DNA from 2 places in the Paenibacillus sp. SEL1 genome. Region 1 is predicted to be linked to the other one. Evidence: riboswitches for the same ligand, from Rfam matches in the RefSeq annotation. Region 1 holds a riboswitch; the other holds the start of a gene.

Region 1 (3,684 bases):
ATATTTTAGCTATTTTGCGTGCATCGTTGTAACATTCAAAAGGGAGTGTCCTCAAGCCTGTGATGGCTGAGGGCACTCCCTTTTGGAATTTATGAATTAACCGTTTGTCCCTTTTCTTCTACTTGAATAGCAGCCCCTACATTGGCACCTGCAAGAATGCCCTTTTTCTTATTAGGATACAGAGAATCCATATAGGTTCGGGTTTCTGCAACTACGATTCCCGATAAGCCAAGCAGTGCAATCAGATTCGGGAAAGCCATCATTGCGTTAAAGATATCTGCCAGCAGCCAAATGGCTTCCAACTTGATGAACGCACCTCCTGCTACAAGTGCGATGAACAGATAACGGTATGGTTTAATCCATTTGACACCCAGTAAATATTCAACACAACGTTCTCCGTAGTAATTCCAGCCAAGTATCGTTGTGAACGCAAATAAAATAAGGCTAATCGTCACGAGCTCTGCACCAGCCGGAAAGGCACTGGAAAACGCATGCTGGGTCATCAGACCTCCATCGTCATTTCCACTCCATATTCCCGTAACCAGCAACGTAAATCCCGTCAGATTACAAATAATCATCGTATCAATAAATACGCCTGTCATGGATATCAGCCCTTGTTCTGCAGGCCATTTCGTCTTAGCAGCTGCTGCTGCAATTGGCGCACTTCCCAAACCGGCTTCATTAGCAAAAATACCTCTGGCAACTCCGCTTCGCATCGCCAACATAATCGTCGCTCCGGCAAATCCACCCGTTGCAGATGTGGTCGAGAAGGCCCCTTGTAATACTAAAGCAATCGCATGAGGAAGCTCTCCTGCAAACTTAATGAGTACAATTAAGCAAACTACGATATAGAGCCCCGACATGAATGGAACAATCTTTGTGGATACCTTGGCAATACTTTTGAGTCCTCCAATCGTAACAACAGCCGTTAACACGGAAATAATGATCGCTGTAACTACCGTTGGCACTCCAAAGCTACTTTCCGTCGAAGAAACGATAGCCTTTACTTGCGGAAAAGTACCGATTCCAAATAGGGCTACAAGAACACCAGAAAAGGCAAACAACATCGCCAGCGGCTTGAAACGGCGGCCAAGTCCGTTTTCAATATAATACATCGGACCACCCGAAAATTGTCCGTTCCGGTCTTTAACACGGTATTTAACGGATAATAATCCTTCCGCATATTTGGTTGCCATCCCGAAAAAAGCTGCAACCAGCATCCAGAATAATGAACCGGGCCCACCCAGCTTGATTGCTGTCGCCACGCCAACAATACTTCCTGTACCTACAGTAGCTGCCAGTGCCGTACTCAATGCTCCGAAGCTGCTTACATCTCCACTACCTTCGTCCGGCGCTTTACCAATTAGCTTGAGCGCCAAAGGCAATCGAATAACCTGAAGCAGCTTCAAACGGATCGTTAGCCACAACCCCGTGCCCATTACGAGAATAAGAAGCGGCGCTCCCCATATCCAGCTGTCAATCGTTTCTAATACATGTACCAAATTCATTTCAACCCGCTCCTCCAGCATATTAGAAAACAAAAAAGAGTCAAATCAGCTGATTCGACTCCTGGAGAGGTTAAAGGCACGAAAAAATACAACCATCTTGTGCAGGTTACTACCTCTAATAGCTCATAAAAAAGCCTAGGGTATTCCCTGTCACAGGTTATTCGCGTCTCTGTCCTTTTGCCTGAGAGTTTAAGCAGATGTTCTCTGCGGTGCACCTTCGGCGCCCAATTAAGGGTCTCTCCAGAGTTCTGTCCGTTTACGGTCCCCGCTTGTTGCTGTAATCAGCCTAAGCACCTGAGAGTTTTGCCCCTTCGGTCGGAACTTTCGTTCCATCTCCCGCAAACATCAACCAGACATATGAAATTTTTATTCATTATACAGAAAACTTTCAGCTTATTACAAGTGAAAAGTTTGTGAAGCCCTCTGAAATATTATTATGTCTATCAAAAAAGCGGGTACAGCAAATTTCATCCTTAGGATGTCTTCTGCTATATCCGCCCGAGATGATATGGAATTACAATTCTTCACCATTGGTTGCTATCACATTTTTATACCAGTTAAATGAGTCCTTTTTGGAGCGTTTGAGCGTTCCGTTACCGTCATCATCCAGATCAACGTAAATAAATCCGTAGCGCTTGGACATTTCAGAAGTAGACATGCTCACAAGGTCGATAGGACCCCAGCTGGTGTAGCCAAGCAGATCAACACCGTCGGCAATCGCTTCCTTTATTTGGGCAATATGCTGACGCAAGTAATCAATGCGATACGTGTCATGCACAAAGGTCAATAACCACACCGCCACCGGTGAACGGGCTCATGGTCATTACATTGATTTCATTAAAGGTCAGCCAGTATTTTTACTTTATCCTTATAGCGTGTAAACACCGTTTCGGCATAATTTACGTAATGCTGTATGACTTCACGTCCCAGCCAACCATTATACTTCTGAGTCAGACCTAGCGGTGTTTCATAATGTGACAATGTTACCAGCGGTTCAATACCATACTTGCGCAGCTCATCAAATACATTGTCGTAGAATTGCAATCCTGCTTCATTCGGCTCGGCATCATAGCCATTCGGGAAAATCCGCGACCAGTGGATGGACATACGAAATACTTTAAAGCCCATTTCAGCGAACAATGCAACCTAACGATAACCGTTCTCCTTTGAAATGCATTGACAGATACTTTAAAATAGACGTAATGCCTTCATAAGTCATCCTAATCGTTGTAACGCGTTTCATGTCAAGAATTTATTTTTTTCTTATGTGAGGAGAAGCACCATGTCGAATCTTGATCAAATTGCAAAACTGGCGGGCTTTTCCAAAGCTACGGTATCCAGAGTATTAAATCAGTCCCCCCATGTTAGTCACGAAACAAGAACTAAAATTTTGAAAATCATGCAGGAATTAGATTATGTTCCTAATCGAAATGCCATTTCTCTATCTAAGGGTCAGACGCTTCAGATCGGTATCATTACTTCAACTATTAATGAAATTGTTCTCGCTTTTCTGGACAGCTTTGTGGAAGTAGCGGGCCAATATGAATTTCAAACCATTATTTATACTTCGGGAGAAGACAAAAAGAAAGAGCTTCAAGCCTTTGAGGATTTAAAAAGAAAAAGAGTCGATGCGCTGGTCATCATTTCCTGCGTGAATGACACTGATTTTTTGAGCACCTATTGCAAATATGGCCCGATCGTGTCGTGGCAACGAATGGAGCATACCGATATTCGCTCCGTCGCTATGGATCAGTATGAAGGATATATGTTAGCGCTCAAACATTTGATACAAAAAGGCTATACTCGTATAGCCAATGCTTTTGGCCGTCCGAGCAGTATTAATACCCATAGTAGACAACGAGCCTACGAACAGATCATGAGTGAGCACAATCTGCCAGTGTTGCAACACTGGAATCACTCTTCTATTTATAATATCCGTGATGGCGAACAGGTCGTACGGGATTTGTTACAGCATCCGGACGAATTTCCAGAGGCTATTTTATGTGCTAACGATTATGTAGCAGTGGGCATTCTCTGCGAAGCACGCAGACAAAAACTGAACGTACCGGAAGATCTGGCAATTGTTGGATTCGATAACACGGAGCTGGCGCATACGCTGGGGATTACAACGATTCAAAATCCTATCATGGCTCAAGCACAAAATGCCTTTTTCATG
Region 2 (3,684 bases), 160 kb from region 1:
GCAGGTTCACTGCGCAGCGCATAATCTGGCAAAAGCTCTGCCACCGGGCGACGGGGAACGTCGCACTCGGGAAGAGAATAGGCGATGCGACCCGGACGGCTCAATTCAAAAATGAGCGCTTGATCGTGTTCCTTCAACAGCCCTTGTTTCTGATCCTGTCTGGTGTGTATCATAGCAATCCCCCCAAGGTGTGTACAAATTGGTCAATCTCCTCTTTGGTTCTTTGCTCCGTCACGGCAATCAACATGTGACCAGCAAGTTCCTCATAGTCCCGGCCCAAATCGTAGCCAGCGATAAATCCAGCAGCTAGCAACTCAGTCTGGAGTTTGCTCATATCTGTACCCTCAGGCAGTCTAAGGGCAAATTCGTTAAAAGTCGGTGCGTTAAACGAGGCTGTTACGCCCTTCAAGCTCAGCAATTGCTCTAAAGCATAACGGCTTTTATGCAAATTTAGCTCGGCTACTTCCTTGATCCCCTGTCTACCCATGACAGACAAGTACACAGATGCAGATAAAGCTAGCAACGCTTGATTGGAGCAAATGTTAGACGTGGCCTTTTCGCGGCGGATATGCTGTTCCCGCGCTTGCAAGGTCAGCACGAAGCCGCGTTTACCGTTACGGTCAGTGGTCTGACCCACAATACGGCCGGGGATACGGCGCATATGTGCCTGAGAAACGGCAAAGTATCCACAGGTCGGACCGCCGAGAGAAGAGGAGATGCCAAGTGGCTGCGCATCTCCTACCACAATATCCGCGCCCTGTTTGCCGGGTGTCTCCAGCAAGCCAAGTGCCAGTGGGTTGGCGCTGACGACCAAAAGACCTTTGTGCGCATGGATGAGATCAGCCATCGGCTTCAGGTTTTCCACGGCTCCGAAAAAGTTGGGGCTTTGGACTAAAACAGCCGCGGTCTGTTCTGATACGGCCGCCGCTAACGCATTAGCATCCGTTACGCCGTCCGAACAGCCGATTTCCACGATGTCCAAATCCAATCCGCGTGCATAGGCTGCCAATACCTGACGTGCCTCCGGATGGACGGACCTTGATACGATAAGCTGTTTACGGCGGGTAGCTGCGGCGGACAGTGAGCCCGCTTCCGCCAGTGCAGTCGCTCCGTCGTACATGCTGGCATTAGCTACAGCCATGCCCGTCAATTCGCAAATATACGACTGAAATTCGAAAATGGCTTGTAGCTCGCCTTGGCTTACTTCCGGCTGATAGGGGGTGTAGGCTGTATAGAATTCCGAGCGTGAAGTGATGTGCTGGATGACAGACGGAATATGATGATCATAAATTCCTGCGCCAAGAAAGCTGGCATGTGTGTCTGTATTGGCGTTGTGTCCAGCCAGCTCGGCCAAGTGGCGGGTTAAGGCTCTCTCGTCGAGTCGAGAAGAAAGAGGGAGTTCCCCTTGATATCGAATGGCCTCTGGAATGTCACTGAATAAATCATCGATGGATGAAATGCCGACCACACGCAGCATTTCGGTTTGATCCTGTTCAGTCATAGGGAGATAACGATGCTGCTTCATAGGTTCTGGCTCCTTTCGAAAAGCAAAATTTAAATCGTAAATTAGCTAATAAAAAAGTGTGAGATGGAAAACCCAGAAGTTCATATCTGACATGTTTGCTTTATTGAAATGAAGAGAGTTTAAGATCAGCGCGGACGTTTATAAAAGGGGGCTGCCACCACCTCGGCACGCAGGCGTTTGCCACGAATCTCAACCTCCAGCGGTGTGGAGAGGGCGCTAAAACGACTGTCTACCAAGGCGAGGCCGAGATTACGCTTCAAGGTGGGCGACTGAGTCCCCGTTGTGACCTCACCGATGTGTTGTCCTTCTGCGAATACCGGGTAATGGGCGCGTGGGATACCGCGATCCATCATTTCCAGCCCGATCAATTTGCGAGGAATCCCTTGATCTTTCTGACGTTGCAGTGCTTCTCTACCGATAAAATCTCCTTTATTCAGCTTGACGAAGAACCCTAGACCGGCTTCGAGTGGTGAAATCGTGGCAGATAACTCCTGTCCGTACAGCGGCAACCGTGCCTCAAAGCGTAGGGTATCCCGAGCACCAAGTCCAGCGGGAATCAGCCCATACGACTCACCGGAACGAAGCAAACCCTCCCATATGGCTGTTGCTTCCGCGGCAGGTACGTAAAATTCAAAACCGTCTTCACCCGTATATCCGGTTCGTGAGACGAGTGCTTTTGCTCCGAACAATGGCACATTCTCATGGAAGCGGAAAGATGCCAGATTCGTAATGTCCGTATCTGCCACGGCTGCGGCAATACGTGCTGCTTCCGGTCCTTGCAACGCCAGCAATGCTATCGCATCAGACACATTCTCCATGTGAACGGATGCAGGCATATGGCGAATTAGCCAATCCCAATCCTTATCGATGTTAGAGGCGTTCACAACGAGCATGTAGCGCTCCGGTCCTTTGCAGTAAACAAGCAGGTCGTCTACTACCCCTCCATCGGGGTAACACAGGAGTGAATATTGTGCCTGACCTGGTTCCAACTGGCTGACATCATTCGTGGTCATCCTTTGCAGAAAAGCTTCGGCCTCTTTGCCTTCAACCAAAAATTCGCCCATATGCGATACATCGAATAAACCCGCACGTTGCCGGACGGCCTCATGCTCCTTTTGAATGCCGCTAAACTGAACGGGGAGCTCCCAGCCGCCAAAGTCAATACAACGAACCCCAGACTGCGTCCCGTAGGACGAATATAGCGGTGTTTTTCGCAAATTAGTCATTTTTCCACTCCTATCCGGTGTGATCGGCTAAACAAAAAAGACAGGCCGAAAAAAACGTATAGACGGCAGTCTACACTCTTTTTTCAGCTCTGTCCTTGATACCAGAAAGTTACCCCGGTATGTACCGGGTTTCCCCTTGGGTGATCCGCTCCAATAGCGAATGCTCTCCAGAGATGCGTCCGGCAGAGGTCCTTTTGCCTGAGAGATTCACCTGCAATGCAGGCTTACTCCTTCGGCGCTACCTTCGGGATCAACAGTATATTACCTGGCTTTGCAGATAACAACTTGATCCGATTCGCGTGAACTTATGTTTCATAAGCCGCAACAGCTATGCGAATCTTTTTAGCAGTCTCTCCCTCCGCGTTCATCCGCGTTTGCAGTTGTCGGGGTGTTTCCCAAAGCATTTGCTATAACCCATTAATACGCAAATTCATTCAAAATGTCAATAAAAATGTCATCAAAAACAATAGAAAAAACATTTAATATATAAATAAGGATATGTAAGCGTTTGTTATAAGCTATCATATTTTTATATAGTACGCCATATGAGGTGATATGAAGTATTTTTGTTAGTATTATTGACATGAGTGTTCTTGTTGTCATAATCTTAACCTGTCTAATACAGGTGAGCAAAAGCGATTTTATTCATATGGAAGTGAGGGGAACAGGATGAGTGAAGTAAAGCAGCAACTTTGGTATACAGACGAACATGAGTGGGTTCAGCGCACAGCGGATGGGACGTTGCGGATTGGTATTACAGACTTTGCACAGCATCAACTGGGTGATATTGTTTTTGTAGAATTACCTGAGGTGGGAGTAACGATTGAGCAGGGAGCGGAGATCGGTACGATTGAATCGGTGAAGACGGTATCCGACCTTTTTGCTCCGGTGACGGGAACCGTATTAAAAGTGAATGAAGCGCTGGAAAGTACG

The links. Region 1 has a riboswitch for glycine ahead of ACYCSE_RS03055 (alanine/glycine:cation symporter family protein). Riboswitches for the same ligand answer to the same signal wherever they lie in the genome.
Region 2: linked by a shared signal. The riboswitch ahead of gcvT (glycine cleavage system aminomethyltransferase GcvT) and the one ahead of ACYCSE_RS03055 (alanine/glycine:cation symporter family protein) in region 1 are both predicted to bind glycine.

What each region holds. Positions count from the first base shown of each region.
Region 1 covers NZ_CM137723.1:675,331-679,014, forward strand. Annotated here, with positions in the region: gene ACYCSE_RS03050 (iron-containing alcohol dehydrogenase) at 1-32, shown strand, start outside; gene ACYCSE_RS03055 (alanine/glycine:cation symporter family protein) at 90-1,508, opposite strand; glycine riboswitch at 1,668-1,762, opposite strand; glycine riboswitch at 1,781-1,857, opposite strand; partial or broken gene ACYCSE_RS03060 (glycoside hydrolase family 1 protein) at 2,023-2,654, opposite strand; gene ACYCSE_RS03065 (LacI family DNA-binding transcriptional regulator) at 2,791-3,684, shown strand, end outside.
Region 2 covers NZ_CM137723.1:514,284-517,967, reverse strand. Annotated here, with positions in the region: gene gcvPB (aminomethyl-transferring glycine dehydrogenase subunit GcvPB) at 1-173, opposite strand, end outside; gene gcvPA (aminomethyl-transferring glycine dehydrogenase subunit GcvPA) at 170-1,525, opposite strand; gene gcvT (glycine cleavage system aminomethyltransferase GcvT) at 1,651-2,751, opposite strand; glycine riboswitch at 2,928-3,026, opposite strand; gene gcvH (glycine cleavage system protein GcvH) at 3,421-3,684, shown strand, end outside.